One region of the Arthrobacter antioxidans genome, then DNA from elsewhere that is predicted to be linked to it. Evidence: riboswitches for the same ligand, from Rfam matches in the RefSeq annotation. Region 1 holds a riboswitch; each other region holds the start of a gene.
The links. Region 1 has a riboswitch for S-adenosylmethionine ahead of MWM45_RS16615 (ABC transporter substrate-binding protein). Riboswitches for the same ligand answer to the same signal wherever they lie in the genome.
Positions count from the first base shown of each region.

Region 2: linked by a shared signal. The riboswitch ahead of MWM45_RS15445 (ABC transporter substrate-binding protein) and the one ahead of MWM45_RS16615 (ABC transporter substrate-binding protein) in region 1 are both predicted to bind S-adenosylmethionine.
Region 3: linked by a shared signal. The riboswitch ahead of MWM45_RS03235 (LLM class flavin-dependent oxidoreductase) and the one ahead of MWM45_RS16615 (ABC transporter substrate-binding protein) in region 1 are both predicted to bind S-adenosylmethionine.
Region 4: linked by a shared signal. The riboswitch ahead of MWM45_RS05480 (bifunctional o-acetylhomoserine/o-acetylserine sulfhydrylase) and the one ahead of MWM45_RS16615 (ABC transporter substrate-binding protein) in region 1 are both predicted to bind S-adenosylmethionine.

Region 1 is NZ_CP095501.1:3,570,384-3,574,737, reverse strand. Features, by position in the region: gene MWM45_RS16620 (ABC transporter permease) at 1-681, opposite strand, end outside; gene MWM45_RS16615 (ABC transporter substrate-binding protein) at 687-2,336, opposite strand; SAM riboswitch class I at 2,431-2,520, opposite strand; gene MWM45_RS16610 (CPBP family intramembrane glutamic endopeptidase) at 2,697-3,440, opposite strand; gene MWM45_RS16605 (hypothetical protein) at 3,607-4,068, opposite strand.
Region 2 is NZ_CP095501.1:3,348,742-3,353,095, reverse strand. Features, by position in the region: gene MWM45_RS15455 (amino acid ABC transporter ATP-binding protein) at 1-446, opposite strand, end outside; gene MWM45_RS15450 (amino acid ABC transporter permease) at 443-1,207, opposite strand; gene MWM45_RS15445 (ABC transporter substrate-binding protein) at 1,218-2,132, opposite strand; SAM riboswitch class IV at 2,303-2,420, opposite strand; gene MWM45_RS15440 (aminodeoxychorismate lyase) at 2,529-3,407, opposite strand; gene yjfF (galactofuranose ABC transporter, permease protein YjfF) at 3,441-4,354, opposite strand, start outside.
Region 3 is NZ_CP095501.1:680,077-684,430, reverse strand. Features, by position in the region: gene MWM45_RS03240 (SDR family oxidoreductase) at 134-787, opposite strand; gene MWM45_RS03235 (LLM class flavin-dependent oxidoreductase) at 1,017-2,405, opposite strand; SAM riboswitch class IV at 2,442-2,555, opposite strand; gene MWM45_RS03230 (ArsR/SmtB family transcription factor) at 2,742-3,359, shown strand; gene MWM45_RS03225 (hypothetical protein) at 3,356-3,574, shown strand; gene MWM45_RS03220 (SDR family NAD(P)-dependent oxidoreductase) at 3,586-4,344, opposite strand.
Region 4 is NZ_CP095501.1:1,196,569-1,200,922, forward strand. Features, by position in the region: gene MWM45_RS05460 (ATP-binding cassette domain-containing protein) at 1-217, opposite strand, end outside; gene MWM45_RS05465 (DUF1540 domain-containing protein) at 540-824, opposite strand; gene MWM45_RS05470 (CPBP family intramembrane glutamic endopeptidase) at 977-1,783, shown strand; gene MWM45_RS05475 (VOC family protein) at 1,791-2,432, opposite strand; SAM riboswitch class IV at 2,599-2,715, shown strand; gene MWM45_RS05480 (bifunctional o-acetylhomoserine/o-acetylserine sulfhydrylase) at 2,796-4,112, shown strand; gene metX (homoserine O-acetyltransferase MetX) at 4,119-4,354, shown strand, end outside.

The DNA.
Region 1 (4,354 bases):
CTTGAGCGCATGGCGGAAGAAGATCCAGGACCGTGAGGCCCCCTTCGCGCGGAGGACGTCGATGAAGGGCTGCTCGTAGACGTGGTTCATGCCCTTGAGCAACACCTGCGCGACGGGAGCCGAGACGATGATCGCCAGGACCAGCACGGGCACTGCGAGGGACAGGAACGAGCCATCAGGAAACAGCGACATGACGCCCCAGCGGATCGAGAGCAGTTCCAGCAGCACCAGCCCGAGCCAGAACACGGGGATCGCCGAGAACAAGGGAGGCAGGTTCACCAGCACCCGACGGACGGCGTTCCGACGGGTGAGGGTCGCGGCGGCGACGAGGAGGACCGCGATCACCACGGCGATGATGAACGCCGAGCCCGCCAGGGCGACGGTCGACCCGGCGACACCGCTGATCCGGTCACGGACCGACTGGCCGGACGCCAGCGAGTAGCCGAAGTCTCCGGAGAACAGCCCTGCCAGCTGGTGCAGGTACTGCACCGCCAGCGGCTGGTCGTAGCCGTACTGACTCTTCATGGTGTCGATCGCCGCCTGGTCCACCGCTGAATCGACGGTCAGGAAGATCGTCACGGGGTCGCTGGGCAGGAGCTGCACCGCCAGGAAGACGAGGGTGTAGGCGAGCCACACCACGAGGAGGGCCTGGCCGACCCGCTGGGCGAGGTAGCGTGCCACGGCTCCTATCCGCCCGTCTTCCACGCGCCCTGGAAGACGGGCGCCGTGCCGGAGGTGAACTCCACGTGCGTGTCGCTGTGGGCGCCGTACACCTGGACCTCGTCCCACAGCACCAGCGAGTAGGCCTTGTCGACGACCAAGGCCCGCTGTTCCTGGGCGAGCAGTTCATTCCGCTCCGGGCCCGGGGCCGCCGCGCGTTCCGCCGCGAAGATGACGTTGAGGTCCTCGTCGCTGGTGTGCGTCATGGTGTTGTCGGCCGGCTCGAAGATCGGGCCGAGGCCGCCGTAGATGAACTGGCGGGTACCGAAGAACTCGACGTCGGGATCGGGCATGGCCGTGGCCAGGAACGTGTTGTCACCGGCCCGGTTGTCGAGTTTGACGCCGATCTCCCGCCACTGCTGTTCGATGAGTTCGAAGGCGGGCTTGATGACCACGGAGTTGTTCGAACTCGTGACGGTGACCTCGAGCTTCACCCCGTCCTTCTCCCGGATGCCGTCCGCGCCGACGTCCCACCCGGCTTCGTCGAGGAGCGCCCTGGCTTCGTCGGGCTGGTACTCGAGCTCGTCGGACAGGTCGACGAAGCCCGGTGCCTGATGATTCAGCACTGACCCGGCGAGCTCATAGCTGTCGGACAGGACGGTGTCCTTGATGCTCTGCCGGTCGATACCGATCTGCAGTGCCCGACGGACGTTCTCGTCGGCGAGCTTGCCACTGCCGATCCGTACTGCGGCCATGTTCACGGTGAGGTCGATGCCCTCGGCGGGGAGGACCTGGTTCCCACTGGCCGTGAGGGCCTCCTCGTCGAGGGGCTGCAGGCCTCGTACCAGGTCGACCTGCCCCGACTGCACGGCGCCGGCGCGGTGGGCGACCTCCGGCAGGTACTTGATGACCACCCTGTCGAGGTAGGCGTCCCCCTGGTTCTCCGCGGTCTCCGGGGCCCACGCGTAGTCGGCTCGTTTAGCGAGCACCACCTCCTCGTCGGGCTTCTCGGACTCGAAGGTGAACGGACCGGAGCCGGAAATCTGGGAGATGGCCGATTGTCCGGCCGCATCCAGTTTCAGGGTCGCCGGCGAGACGAGCCCCGCGGTGACCGACGACGTCGCCCGCAGGAAATTCGCATTTGGGGAGGGCAGCGTGACCTTCACCTGGTTCTCGCCGACGACCTCGGCCGAGCTGTAGCCGGCAAAATCGACATTCGGCTGGATCTGCGCGGACTCGATCCCGAGCCCCAGGGCGTCGAGGTTCAGCTTCACCGCCTCGGCGTCCAGGGGAGAACCGTCGCTGAAGGTGACGCCCGGCCGGATCGTGAAGGTGAACTCCGTTGCAGCGGCGTTGGCGGAGAACTCGGACGCGATCCAGGGAACGAGCTCGCCCTGCTCGGCGTCGAAGTAGGTGAGACGGTCCAGGACGCTGTTGAGGACGTTGGACTTCTCGTAGAAGCGTGCCGCCTGGGTCTGCCAGTTGTTGATGGGCGTGACCTCGGCATAGACCAGGGTCCCTCCCTCCACCGGTCCACCGGCGCCGGTATCCTGCGCTGCCTGAGGGGTCGATGTGGAACTGCACGCAGTGAGCGCCAGTGCGGTGAGGCCCATCATCGCGACGACACGCAGGGATCTGCGGGCTGGAGCGGGGCTGGAAGCGGGGCGGGAAGTCATGCCGGTCCTCTCAGTCGTGATCGAGGCTTCCCCATCCGCGCACGCTGCAGGCACACCCCCTCAGCGAGGGTGGCACCAACGGGGGACAAGGCTATCTCCATCGGTCCTGGCAGTAGCACCGGCCCCGACGGGGTGGTTGCTGCGGCTTCAACGAGCCAGGTCTCTCAACCGCTCTGGATGGTGGTTCTGTCCTGGGGAGCGAACCCGGCGGACTATCGAATAGAACCCCAGAACGGCCGACCGATCAAGACGGGCGAGTCTCAGGACGACACATTCGGGGCGGGAACCCGGCGGCCGGAAGGGATCGGGCCGTGGAACGCGCGCTCGGTGAGCCCGGGCCGTGACGTGGGTCCTGCTGGACTAGACGGCGGCGAGGACGGCGAGGGTGACGAGGGCGTTGTTGGCGGCGTGGAGGAGTATCGGCGCCCAGAGGTTCTGGTGGAACCGTCGAAGGAGGGCCAGCGCGATGCCGAGGGTGAAGAGGTAGACGAACGTGAGAGGGACGAGGTGGACGGCCGCGAAGAGCGCGGCGGACAGGGTGATCGCGACTCCGGGCCGGAAGTGCCGGGTGAAGCCGTCCAGGAAGGCACCCCTGAACAGGACTTCCTCCCAGAGCGGTGTGAGGACGGCGATGATCAGGAAGCAGACGACGATCCACGGCCCGGGCAGGGCGGTGATCTCCGCGAGGGGGTCGTCGGCCGTGCCGGCCGAGGCCGTGTCCACCCCGATGGAGGTCAGCGCGACGAGGACGAGGCCCTGCAGGCTGCCGCAGACGATGATGATGACCGGTATCTGCCAGAGCAGGTGGAACAGCCGGGCGGTGGGGCGTCGGAAGCCGAGATCCGCCGGGGTGAAGCGGTTCCTGCGGACGAGGTGGAGGTAGAGGGCGAGGATCGCGGCCACCGTGACCGTGACGAGGAAGACCGGCAGAAGGGATGCGAGCGTGAAGTCGACGATGCCCGAGAGCCCGACGGCGACGATCGCACCGGCGGCGACGGCGATGTAGACGACCACGAACATCAAGGCCCAGGCCGCCTGGCCGAGAGTCGTGGGCGTCACCTGCCGTCCCGCGGGGTCTCGGTCGATGCTCGGACTGGCTGCCATAGGAGGATCCCCCGGTAACGATGTGTCTGGGCGGTGGTCCTTCACGCTATCCCGAATCGCCCGAACACCCCGGCACCTCTCGTGGGGTGGGGACGGCCACGGGACACCCGGGCGGAAACTCGAGACCTGGTCGGCACTGCAGGGGACTGGACCGCAGGTCCGGGGCTCAGTCGGGGAGATACGGTTCGTACTGGTCGAGCGTGCCATCGAGCACGGGTACATCGAGTGTGGCGGTTTCCGAGGGCGTCGCCAGGGTGATCTCCGTGAGCGCACCGGGGGGCGCTTCGACGGTGCTGAGGATCTCTTCGTTGGTGTCCAGCGGGTATTGGCCGTTGGCCGGCACCGTCACCGCCACCTGATCGTCCGAGTCGCTGATCATGACCTCCACGGCGGCGGAGGACCCGTTGTCGAGCGTCCCCAGGAGGCGGCCCGGCCCGCCTTCCTCGGCAGAGACGATGAGCATGCTGCGCAGTTCCACGCCACCGACCTGCCCGTCCTCGCCGGTGGCAATGGCGTCCATGCTTTCCTCGGGAGCGCTGCAGCCGGTCATCGCCACTGCGGCCATCACTGTCAGGGCGGCTGACCGTCGGGCCAGGGACTGACGACGACCGTACGTGGTGCGTTGCATGAGAGCTCCTTCGTAGGTATCCGGGCGTTCCCGGCCTGCAGTGGACGACCCGCTGGAGACTGTCGAAGAAGGATGCGCGGATCCGTCGTGGACGGGGATCGGCGTCTCTTGCTCGGTCTCGGGAATCGCGGGGGGGCGCGCTGCGCTTCGAGCAATCGTAAGCAGGCTGTCTTTGCCTGATCAAGCACTGGGGCTGTCGTTCGGAAAACCGTTGCGGAATCGCAACTAGTTCGTTATGAGGGTCGACGGTCCGGCACCTCCGCTCCTGCGGCCCGGCCGCCCGGAC
Region 2 (4,354 bases), 220 kb from region 1:
CGCTGCTGCTGGCCGCCGGAGAGGTTGCCGGGGCGGACGTCGGCCTTGTGCTTCAGGCCCACGAGGTCCAGCTGCGCGAGGGCCTTGCTCCGGGCCTCGTCCGCCGACATCTTCCGGAGCTTGCGCAGCGCGAGGGAGACGTTGTCCAGCACGGTCTTGTGCGGGAACAGGTTGAACTGCTGGAACACCATGCCGATGCGCCGTCGCAGCTCGTCCGGGTTGTCCTTCAGGACGGACCGGCCGTCCAGCAGGATGTCCCCCCGGTCCGGTTCGATGAGCCGGTTCAGGACGCGCAGGAGGGTGGACTTGCCGGACCCGGAGGGGCCGATGACGGACGCCGTCGTGCCCCGCTCCACGTGCAGGTCGATCCCGCGCAGCACATGGTTGGAGCCGAAGGACAGGTGCAGGTTCCTCCCCGTCAGGGTCCCTGATTCGATCGTCTTCATGCCTTCGCTCCTTCACCGATCTTCGCGGCCAGTTCGTCCGGTTCGGGCTTCTGCTTCTTGCCCACGCGGAGCCGGTTGTCGATGAAGTTGACCAGGTGCGTGAGCGGGATGGTCAGGCACAGGTAGAGCACGCCGGCCGCGATGAGCGGTGACAGGTTGCCGGTGTTGCTCGCGGCGTCGTTGCCCACCCGGAAGAGCTCGCGCTCACTGGCGACGAGGCCGATGAAGTAGATGAGCGAGGACTCCTTGATGAGCGAGATGAACTGGTTCACCAGGGCCGGCAGCACGCGCCGCACGCCCTGGGGGATCACGACGAGCTGCATCGACGAGCCGTAGCTGAAGCCGAGGGCCCGCGACGCCTCCAGCTGTCCCTTCTCCACGCTCTGGATCCCGGAGCGGAAGATCTCACCGATGTACGCCGAGGCGATCAGCGAGAGGGCGAGGATGCCCAGCGGGTACGGGCTCGTGCTGCCCGTGATCTCCCGGAGGATCGGTCCGAGCCCGAGTCCGATGAGCAGGATGATCACGACGGCGGGCAGCCCGCGGAAGATGTCCGTGTAGATGCGGGCGATCCACCGCAGCACGCGGTTGCGTGAGATCCCCATGACGGCGAGGATCATGCCGACGATCGTCCCGATGATCCCCGACGCCAGGGCGAGCATGAGCGTGTTCGGCAGTCCGACGGTCAGCAGGTCCGGCAGGACCGCCGCCATCGCCTCCCAGTCGAAGAAGGTCTTCCCGAGCTGTTCGAGGGCATCCATGCAGGGACCGCTACTTTACTTCCACGGCTTTGCTGCCGGGCTTCCAGTCGGAGGGCATCTCGCGGTCCGGGTACCACTCCTCGGTGAGCTCGGTCCACGTGCCGTCGGCGACGACGGCGTCCAGGCCCGCGTTGAGGGCGTCGATGAGCGGCTGGTTGTCGCTGTTCACGGCGTACGCGGTGAAGTTCTCGGTGTTGATGATGGTCTCGGCGATCGTGGTGTCGTCGCCGTCCTTCACCTGGCCGGTGGCCTGCTGCGACGGGGCCACCCAGGCGTCCACCTGCCCGTTCTTCACGTTCGCGTACACGGTGTTGTAGTCGGGGAAGCGCACCGGCTCGAGGCCGAGGGTGTTGGAGACGTAGTCGTCCTGGACGGTGCCCTGGACCACGCCGATGCGGGTGCTCTCCGAGAGGGAGTCGAAGCCCGTGACGGAGGAGCCGTTCTTCGTGACCACGGCCATGTAGCCGAAGTCGTAGCCGTTGGTGAAGCCCACGTTCTCGCGGCGCTCCGCGGTGGTGGAGATCGAGGAGGATCCGACGTCGAACTGCTTGTTCTGCACCTGGGCGAGGAGCGCGGAGAAGTCGGTGGACGCGAACTCGACCTCGAGGCCCAGCTTGTCGCCGATGGCCCGCAGCAGCTCGTTGTCGTAGCCGGTGAAGACGCCGTCCTCGAGGAAGATGTTCGGCGGGGCGTCGGAGAGCGTGCCGACGCGCAGCGTGCCGTCGGTGACGAGGCCGAGCTCCGAGACGTCGATCTCGTCGATCGGCGTCGTGGTGTCGGTCGTGTACTGGTCGAGCGACTGCTGGTCGCTGCCGGCCAGGGCGTCGGTGGTCTCGGTGGGCTCGCTGCTGCCGCTGCCGCAGGAGACGGTCAGGGCGAGGAAGGGGACGGCGAATGCCGCCAGGACCTTGCGGGAGATGTTCATGGTGTCCTTCGAAGTGCCGGCCCGGATGGGGGCGCGGGGAACGGGGGATGGTGCGGGGGACGCCGGATCACGGCGACGGGGGACAGGCTGCTGGGTGACACGCTCACTGTTCTGGGCTGTGCGAGGGTGCGGGTGCCGTCACCGGGGAATGGTCCGGGACAGGCCGCACGACGCCGTACTTGCCAACCGGGGGACTTGTCCCGGCGGCCGAATCTTCACCTGGAGCACCCCACTACGGGAGAGGGTTGCTGTCCAGCCGGCCAGGGCCGAGGGCTGGAACTCTTGATTGCAGGCAAAACGCTAGGGCAGCACGGAGCATCGGGTCAAAACGGGACGTGCCGGAAACCGACACTTGACGTAGCAGAAGGGCCTCAGGGCGCCCTTTTGTGGCGGAGATTACACGAAGCGGTCCACGAGATCGGTGAGTTCGGCCGTCAGGGCGGTCGAGGTGCGCAGCTCCTGGCCGTCCAGCGAGAGCACCGGCGCGAGGAGCCGGATGCTCGAGATCAGCCACACGGCGTCGGCCTCGAGGAGGTCGCGCGGTTCCAGCGGCCCGTAGCCGAGCTCCCACCCCTGCTCCTTCGCCGCGGCGAACAGCGCGCTCTGCGAGGTTCCCGGGAGGATCCCGCTCTCGAGTTGCGGCGTGAGGAGGGTCTTCCGGCCGTCGCGCTCGTGGGCGAGGAGCACCGTCGACGTCGGGCCTTCCAGGACCTTGCCGTCGGAGGAGGTGAAGATGACGTCGTCGGCCCCGTGCGCCTTCGCGTACCGGACGGCGGCCATGTTCACGGCGTAGGAGAGGGTCTTCGCGCCCATGAGCAGCCAGGGCGCGCGCTGGGCGACGGTGCTGTCGTACCCGCGCTCGAGGAAGAGGACCCTCAGGCCCGTCTCGCGCTGCCGGAGGGTGGCCTCCGGCACGCGGGCCACCTGCACCCAGGCCGTGGCCTGCCCGGCGCCCTCCACCCCGCGGGTGGCGATCAGCTTCACGACGGCGTGACCCTGGTCCGGTTCCGCCGCCGCGAACTCGCGCAGGCCCGTGCGGATCGCGCGGCTCCAGGCCTCGGCGTCCGGCACGGTGAGGTCCAGGGCGGCGGCCGACGACGCGAGGCGGGCCAGGTGCGCCTGCTCCTTGCGGGGGGCTCCGTCGACGGCGAGCAGGGATTCGAAGAGGCCGTCCCCGCGGGTGGCGCCGAGGTCGGTGGCCATCAGCTGCGGCCGGGACGCGTCGACCACCCTGCCGTCGTCATGGGCCGGGTCCAGGAACACGAGAACAGTCATGGGCCACAGCGTAGCCGCCGGGACCCCGCGGCCTCAGGTGAGTCTGACCTTCCGGGTGAAGAGTTTCTGCAGCAGGATGAAGACGAGGAGCAGGGCGCCGATCACGATGCGCGTCCACCAGGAGCTCAGCGTGCCCTCGTAGGAGATGAAGGTCTGGACGATCCCGAGCACGAGCACCCCCGTCAGGGAGCCGAGCACATAGCCGTACCCTCCGGTCAGCAGGGTCCCGCCCACCACGACCGCCGCGATGGCGTCGAGTTCCAGCCCGGTGGCCGCCAGGCTGTACCCGGAGAGGCTGTAGAACGAGAAGAGGATCCCGGCGATCGAGGAGCACAGTCCGCTGATCCCGTACACCAGGACCTTGGTGCGCGGGACGGCGAGACCCATGAGCAGCGCCGAGGACTCGCCACCGCCGATCGCGTACACGGTCCGTCCGAACCGCGTCTGGTGCAGCACGTAGAACGCGACGGCGACCACGAGGAGGGCGATCACGACACCGGGGGAGACGAACAGCCTGCCCACCAGCGGGATCCTCGCCTGCGCCATGGACGTGAAGAAGGGGTCCGTCACGGTGATGGAATCGACACTGATGACATAGCAGAGACCGCGCGCCAGGAACAGGCCCGCAAGGGTGACGATGAAGGGCTGGATCTCGAAGACCTGGATCACGAGCCCCATGAGCAGGCCGAAGGTGGCACCGGTCAGGAGGACGAGGACGATCACCGCGGCGGGGTTCCACCCGGCCTGCAGGAGGGCGGCGGCGATCATCATGGACAGCGCGACGACGGACCCGACGGAGAGGTCGATGCCCCCGGTGAGGATCACGAACGTCATGCCGACGGCGAGGACGATCAGGAACGTGTTGTCGATCAGGAGGTTGAGGAAGACCTGCCCGGACAGGAACCCCGGGTACATGACCGCGCCGGCGGCGAACATGGCGAGGAACA
Region 3 (4,354 bases), 890 kb from region 1:
GACGAAGCGCCTGGCGTTTCCCGCGCGCACCTCGCGAAACAGGACAGCCCGCACCACACTGAAGACAAGGACCGCCCGGCACACAGAAGGCGGCGCCCACACAGTGAACGCCGCCTTCATAGTGCGGGTCGGACTACAGTGCGGCCTCGATGGCCTCCGCAACCGGCGTGTCACCGGTGTTGAACTGGATGGTCTTGTCGACCGTGCCGAGGTTGCCGAGGACGACGGCGGCTACGAGGGCGACATCCTCGCGTGCTACGGAGTCCTGCTGCGGCTCGGCGGACACCTCGATCATCCCGGTTCCGGGGTCGGTGGTGAGAGCTCCCGGCTGGAGGATGGTCCAGGCGAGTTCCGACTGACGCAGGTGCTCATCAGCCGCGGCCTTTGCCTCGGCGTAATGGAAGAAGCCGTTGTCCTCGGGGACGCCGTGGTCCTTACGTGCCCCGAGGTAGGACACCATGACATAGCGCCCCACGGATGCCTCCTGGGCGGCGTCCATCGAGCGGATCGCAGCATCCCGATCGACGGCATAGGTCGCCTCGGGGCTCGCGCCACCTGCGCCGGCAGACCAGACGACGGCGTCATGGCCACGGAAGACATCGGCCATCTGCTCCACCGACAGCTCGGAGACGTCCGCGACAACGGGGCTTGCCCCGGCCTGCTCGACGTCGCCTGCGTGGTCCTGGTTACGGAACACCGAGCTGACCTGGTGGCCCTGGCTCGTGAGGATCTTCGTGAGATGCAGGGCTACTTTTCCGTGCCCACCGATGATGGCTACGCGTGACATGGGAACTCCTTCTGTCGAATGACTGGTCGTCGGATACCTTGTCTTCGACGCTAGTCCCCGCACCTCGGGCTGGCCACCTTCCTGCGAGTGTTCCGCCGCCAGCGGAGGTCTATTCCCAGGTGCCGTCATCAATGCTCAGAGCGCCGAACCGGCCGACATCTCCGGGGCAGTCGAACCACGACTCCCTGACCACGGTCGCCGGGTCGGCGATGACCGAGGCGCCGACGCGTCAGGGGCGGACCGGCTGGAGCCGATACTGCGCACCGCGGTGCTCCTCGGGCAGACGGTCGCCCTTCCCGAACAGCTTCTGGCGCAGCGTTCCCTCCGTGTATTCGGTCGGATAGGCCCCACGCTTCTGCAGTTCCGGCACGACGAACTCGATGATGTCCTCGAAGGTCCCCGGGGTGATCGCATAGGCGAGGTTGAATCCGTCGACGTCGGTCTCCTCGACCCACGCCTGGAGCTCGTCGGCGACCTGCACACCCGAACCGACGATGCGCGGCCCGAGCCCACCGATCCCCGCCGACTCGGCGATGTCCCGCACGGTCCACGGCGACCCGTCGTCGTTCACCTTCTGGAAATTCGCGACGGCGGACTGGATGGCGTTGGACTTCACGTTGCCGAGCGGCTCGTCCGGATCGTAGACGGAAAGGTCCACACCGAGCCAGCCCGAGACGAGCACGAGGGCTCCCTCGTAGCTGACGTACTGCTGGTAGTCGGCGTGCTTGGCCTGGGCCTTCTCCTCGGTCTCGTCCGTGATCACGGTGAGCAGGGTGTAGATCCGCACCGAGTAGCGGTCACGGCCCTCGGCCTCGACCGCATCCCTGATCTTCCTGACCACGTCCTTCAGCTTCTCCTTCGTGGGCGCAGCGACGAACACCGCCTCGGCGTTACCGGCAGCGAAGGCGATGCCCCGGGAGGACGCTCCGGCCTGGAAGATGACCGGCGTCCGTTGTGGTGAGGGCTCACTGAGGTGGATGCCCGGGACCTTGAAGTACGTGCCGTCGTGGTCGATCTCGTGAACCTTGGCCGGATCGGTGAAGACGCCCGTCTCGCGGTCGCGGACCACGGCGTCGTCCTCCCATGAGCCCTCGAGCAGCTTGTAGAGGACCTCGAGGTACTCGTCCGCGTGGTCGTAGCGCGCGTCGTGTTCGAGCTGGTCCTCCTGGCCCATGTTGCGTGCAGCGGAAGGCAGGTAGCCGGTCACCACGTTCCAGCCGACCCTCCCCTTGGTGAGGTGGTCCAGCGTGGAGAGCCTGCGCGCGAAGGGGTAGGGGTGCTCGTAGGCGGTGCCGGCGGTGACGCCGAACCCGAGGTGCTCGGTGACGAGCGCCATGGCGGAGACGAGCAGGAACGGATCGTTGACCGGGGTCTGCGTCCCCTGCCTCAGTGTGGCCTCGTTGGAGCCACCGAAGACGTCGTACGTGCCGAGGACGTCGGCGATGAAGACGCCGTCGAACAATCCCTTCTCCAGGGTCTTCGCCAGTTCGGCCCAGTAGCTCAGTTCCTTGTAGCGCCAGGACTGATCCTCGGGATGACGCCACAGACCCGGCGACTGATGGCCCACACAGTTCATGTCGAAGGCGTTGAACCGGATACGGCGCGGTGATGCGGGCATGAAGAGTCCTCACGTCGGGGCACTGCCGTGGCGGAAGCGCCATACTTGCCCGCACTGCCTGTGCCGGGCCGAATCCTCACCTGGGGCACCCCGCTACAGCGAGGGGGTTGCCGTCCAACAAACCAGGGTTTTGCGTTGGAGCTCTTGATTCTGGTCTCGAGCGTAGGTGGGCCGGCACGCCGTCGTCCACCCGCCGTCGTCACGGGGCGTCACGCCTCGAGCCTCCCCTGCCGTCCTGAGAAAGTTCGACGACGGCGGTCGGCGGTAACGCGAAAAGGACCGAAAAAGCGCAAAGAAAGCATTGCAAACATATCTTTGCAAGCGCACACTGGAGGCATGAAGGAGACCACAGGCAGCACAGGACACCCGTCGGACGACGGCAACCGCATCCTGGACGGAGCGGCACTCAAGGCCCTCGCCCATCCCCTCAGGGTCCAGTTGCTCGAGGTCCTGTCCAGCTACGGTCCGCAGACCGCGAGCAGCATCGGCAAGAGGGTCGGCGAATCGAGTGGGGCGACGAGCTACCACCTGCGGCAGCTCGCGCGCCACGGCCTCGTCCGGGAGGTTGAACGGGGCTCCGCACGGGAGCGGTGGTGGGAACGCCCCCGCGGATCCCTGACGCTCAGCACCCCCGAACTCGAGCAGGACCCCACCACGAGGGAAGCCACGCGGCAGGTGAACCGCCAGTTCGAACGGGGCCGCTCCGAGGCTCTCGCCACCTTCATGGCCAGTGGTTCCGAGTCCATCCCGCCCGAGTGGGCGGACGCAGCCGTGATCGCGACGATGAACGCCCACCTGACGGTGGACCAACTCGCAGCCCTCGCCCGGGACATGAGCGAGATCTTCCGCGAGAAGCTCGACGCCTACCGCTCCGAACCGGGCACCCCGGGAACCCGGCCCGTCCAGATCCACTTCAATGCCTTCCCCCTCATCGATCCCCAGGAGACGACATGACCAGCACAACCCTTCACGCCGGCTACCCGGCGCTCGCCGGATCGTCCCACGGAGGACTCACGTCCCGGGCGCTCATCCGCCTGGGCACCGCGTTCATCGCAGCAGGATCCTCTCTCGCCTCAGCAAAAGGCGCCGACGGGGAGCTCTTCCACCGCCACCTCGAGCGCAGGACGGATCTGCGCGCCGCCGCCCACAGCGGCATCCATCTCCTCTAGCCGCCCTGTAGCTACCGCAGGTAGGACGCCCCATTGACGTCCACCACGGTGCCGCTGACCCAGAGTGGGGCATCGGTGGCGAGCCACGTAACCGTCTGAGCCACCTCCTCCGGCGTCGCGACGCGGTTGAACGCACTCTGTGCGCGCACCGCGTCGCCACCCGGGCCGTCGAGCACGGTCCTGCCCATGTCGGTCTCGACGAACCCCGGCGCGACGGCGGCCGCAAGGATCCCGCGCGGTGCGAGCGCCACCGCGAGGGACTGTGTCATGGAGTGCAACGCCGCCTTGCTCGCACCGTAGGCCGGTGTGACGGGCTCGCCCCGGTAGGCTCCGCGTGATCCGACGCTGATCAGCCGTCCGCCCTCCGGCCCCGCCGGCCGGTCGAGGAGATGCCGCGCGACCAGCCAGGCCAGGTTCGCGGGCCCCAGCAGATTCACATCCAGCGTGCGGCGCCACGCTTCCTGCCAGTCCGCGAAGGACACGGTGTCGATCGGATGCGCCTCGAACATGCCGGCGTTGTTGACCAGCACGTCGAGCGCACCCAGCCCACCCACGGCCTCGTCGACGATGCGCCTGCAGGCCTCGGAGTCACCGACGTCGCCGACGACCACCACGTGTCCGTCGCCCGGAAGCGCATCACGCACCGCCGTGGCGGCGCGCCCATCACGGCCGGCATGGACGGCGACACGATGCCCACGCCCTGCGAGATCATGGGCGATGGCTGCACCGATGCCCCTGCTTGCACCGGTCACCAGAATGTTCGATGTCATAATTCAGACC
Region 4 (4,354 bases), 1.4 Mb from region 1:
CCGCGGCCACCTCCGGGCGGAGCCTCGTGGCACGACGAACCTCCCGACCATGGATCACCAGACGACCAGTAACGTGCGCGCTTCCCGGGAGGGATCCCGTGATGGCCGCGGCCGTCATCGACTTGCCCGACCCGGAAGCCCCGATCAAGGCCACTGTTTCACCAGGAGCAACCGCCAGGGTCACATCCCTGATGATCCGGCGGTCCCCGATGCGCACCGACAGACCACGGAGGGTAAGACCCACCCCGCACCCACCCTCCCATTATTGATTACCGTTCTCACCAACGGTAACGAAATGAGGATGGTTCTCAAAACGGTGACAGTCCTTCGAGCCGGGTAGCGTCCCGGTGCGGGCTCGTGTCGGGATGGGCACGGCAGGCAAAGCGGGTGCGGCCAGCGGACAATTCCTGCGGGACAGGCGCGAGGGGGTCAGGCACGCCGCCGCAGTGATGGGACTGACTGAGCCGGCCGCGAGCTGCCCCTGGGAGGTGAACCGTCTGGGGTCGACTCCGCCGAGTGTCGCTGGATCGTGATTCGCGCTACCGGTGGGTGTAGGTGAGGCAGTCAGCGTTGTCGGGTCCTGGGCCAACGCGGACTTCGGGCGCGTTGCACATCAGATGATCGTTGTGGGTGCATTCGGTGCGCTGGCACGCTCCGACGCCGGCCAGGACCTTGGGCAGGCCGCCGTGGACACCGATGTCGATGAAGGTGGCGCACGCTGCGTGGTCCTCTTCTCCGCCTACTGTGATGGCGGCTGCGTTGCAATGGGAATGGTCGTTGAAGGAACAACTGGCGACACTGCATTCTGCAACTTGTGTGCTCATGACAAAGGTCCTCCCTGGTTCAGCTGCCCGGCCGGGCAGCCTCCTGCGTCCACGGTAGGCCTGATGGAGGCGATCGAAAAGACCCAATCGGGTGACGTGATCTGCGACGGGATCCGGGGACAGGCTGTCCTTCCCGCTGGCAGGATAGCGTCATGACTGCCGAGTCCTCGTCCTCCACCGCGCCCTCCGCAGCGGACGGTCCCGCCGGCCCTCCGGCCTCGCGGCGACACATCACCGCCGAACTGCTGATCGTCTTCGGGCTCTCGCTCGGGCAGTCCGGCGTGTACGCCGTCGTCAGCCTGGCGGACAAGCTCACGCGCGGGCCCCTCGCCGGCCAGACCACCACCCTGAACCCGGTGCTCAACGAGCGCGAGTACTTCGACCTCGCCTACCAGCTCCTGGACATCCTCTTCGCGCTGATGCCCGTGGCGCTCGTCCTGTTCCTGCTCAGCGGCCCCGGCGTCTCGGCCGTCCGGCGCCTGGGCCTCACCTTCGAGCAGCCGCTGCGCACCGTCGGTTTCGGCGTGGGCCTCGCCGCGATCATCGCCGTCGGCACGCTCGGGGTGTACGCGGGAGGCCGCGCGCTCGGCATCACGACGGCGCTCGTGCCGGCCGCGCTCGACGACTACTGGTGGACCATCCCGGTGCTCGTGCTGTCCGCACTCCGGCACGCGGTGCTCGAGGAGGTCATCGTGGTCGGCTACCTGTTCATCCGCCTGCGAGACCTCGGCTGGTCCACCCCCGCGATCATCATCACGAGTGCCCTCATCCGGGGCAGCTACCACCTCTACCAGGGGTTCGGGCCGTTCATCGGGAACGTGCTGATGGGCCTGCTGTTCGCCTGGTTCTACACCCGGACGCGGCGGGTCATGCCGCTCGTGATCGCCCACGCGCTCATCGACATCACGGGGTTCGTCGGCTACGCGCTGCTCGGGCCCGCCCTGGGGATCGGCGCGTGATCGGAGGCTAGATCTCGACGCGACCGCTGTCGGTCTCGAACGTCACCGACATGACGCCGGGCGTCCCGTTGGGGGCGATCCACTGGACCTGCACGTCGTCGAGCGTCTTCTCGACGTCCGTCCCGAGCCAGTCGGTCACACGCTCCGACGAGCCGGCGATGGTGAGGCACTCCAGCTTCACCGAGGCGGGCCGCGCCTTCGAGGGATGGAGGTCCTCCGTGCCGTCGTCCCAGCGGAGCAGATAGGGGACCTGGGGGTCCGCGATGAGCCCCTTGATGCCGATCTGCTGCCACGTGAGCTCCTGGCCGTCCGGGAACTTCCGGTTGCCGGGTACGGCGCTGCGTCCGAGGCGCTCCTCGAACGGTGCCAGATCGTCGACGGCGACGCACCAGCCCATCCAGCCGCCGCCGGCTTCGGAGCGGGCGCGGACGGCCTGGCCGAACGGGGCCTTGTCCGACGCCGGGTGGTTCAGTACCTCGACGACCTCCAGGTACTGGCCGTTGACCAGGGGGAAAATCATGTTGCGCGTGCCGAAGCGGGGGTGCACACCACCCTTCACCGGCTCCACGCCGAGCTTGGCCGAGATTCGATCGGCCGTCGCGGCAAGTCCATCGGGTTCGCAGGCATAAGATACATGGTCCAGGCGCATGCGGCTATCTTGGCACTAAGTGATCTGGGTCTCGACTAAGGGTTGCCTTACTCCCTGGGGCGTGTCGGGGGAGAGGGCTGGGACCGGATCGGGAGTGCTCCCGCGGGCCGCTTCACGGAGGGTCACACGGTTGCCGGATCCGCCCGGATCGGCTTACATGAATGCAGGTCATGAGTGCCAGCACACAGCCCCGGCTTGCTGGCCGGCAACCCTCCAACCGCGGTGGGGTGCCCCGGGTGAAGACCAGGTCCGGCGTCCCATCGGCGCCGTTCAAGCGCGGGCTCCTGCGGGGTCCGGTCTCCCGGAGCGGCGTCCGCCGGCCGGAGCATCGGACAGGCGGAGCCCCTGATCAGAGGGAACACCATGTCCAACGATTGGTCCTTTGAAACACGCCAGATCCATGCCGGCCAGGTGCCGGATGCCGTCACGGGGGCGCGTGCGCTCCCCATCTACCAGACCACCTCGTTCGTCTTCCCGAGCGCGGAGAGCGCCGCGAACCGGTTCGCCCTGACCGAACTCGAGCCCATCTACACGCGGATCGGCAACCCGACCCAGGAGGTCGTGGAGACCCGCATCGCGAGCCTAGAAGGCGGCGTCGGCGCCCTGCTGCTGGCCTCCGGCCAGGCCGCGGAGACCTTCGCGGTCCTGAACATCGCGGAGGCGGGGGACCACATCGTGGCCAGCCCCAGCCTCTACGGCGGCACCTACAACCTGTTCAAGCACACCCTGAAGAAGTTCGGGATCGAGACCACGTTCGTCGAGGACCCCGACGACCTCGGGCAGTGGCGCGCGGCGGTCCGCCCGAACACCAAGCTCTTCTTCGGCGAGGTGGTCTCCAACCCGCGGCAGGACGTCCTCGACATCGAGGGCATCAGCGCCGTCGCGCACGAGCACGGCATCCCCCTGATCGTCGACAACACGCTGTCCACGCCGTACCTGATCCGGCCCATCGAATGGGGTGCGGACATCGTGGTGCACTCGGCCACCAAGTACCTCGGCGGCCACGGCAACGCCATCGCCGGGGTCATCGTGGACTCGGGAAACTTCGACTTCGCGCAGGACCCCGAACGGTTCCCCGGGTTCAACACGCCGGACGAGAGCTACCAGGGGCTCGTCTACGCCCGGGATCTCGGGGTGGGCAGCGCGCTCGGCGCGAACCTCGCCTACATCCTCAAGGCCCGCGTCCAGCTGCTCCGCGACCTCGGGTCGGCCGTCTCCCCGTTCAACGCCTTCCTCATCGCGCAGGGACTCGAGACCCTCAGCCTGCGCGTCGAACGCCACGTGCAGAACGCACAGGCCGTCGCCGAGTGGCTGGAGGGGCACGACGGCGTCGAGCGTGTCACCTACGCGGGCCTGGCCTCGAGTCCCTGGTACGAGCGCGGGAGGAAGTACGGGCCCAACGGCACGGGGGCGATCGTGAGCTTCGACATCGCCGGAGGGCTGGAGGCGGGGAAGCGCTTCGTCGACGGCCTCGAACTGCACTCGCACGTCGCGAACGTGGGCGACGTGCGCTCGCTGGTCATCCACCCCGCGTCGACGACGCACAGCCAGCTCGGGGCGGAGGCCCAGCTCACCGCGGGCGTGCGACCCGGCCTGGTGCGGCTGTCCGTCGGCCTCGAGAACCTCACCGACATCCTCGCCGATCTGGATGCGGGCTTCCGCGCCGCCAAGGGAGCCTGACCGTTCGTGACCACCTACCCTCCTGCTCCGCTGCCCGACTGGACCCACGACGCACCGCCCCACGGGGACGGGCTGCTCCGTTTCGCGTCGATCGGTCCGCTGGTCCTCGAGACCGGGGGTGAGCTGCCCGACGTCCAGCTCGCGTTCGAGACCTGGGGCAGGCTGAACCGGGACGGCTCCAACGCCGTCCTCGTGCAGCACGCCCTGACCGGCAGTTCGCACGTGGCGCGCGGCGCCTCGGA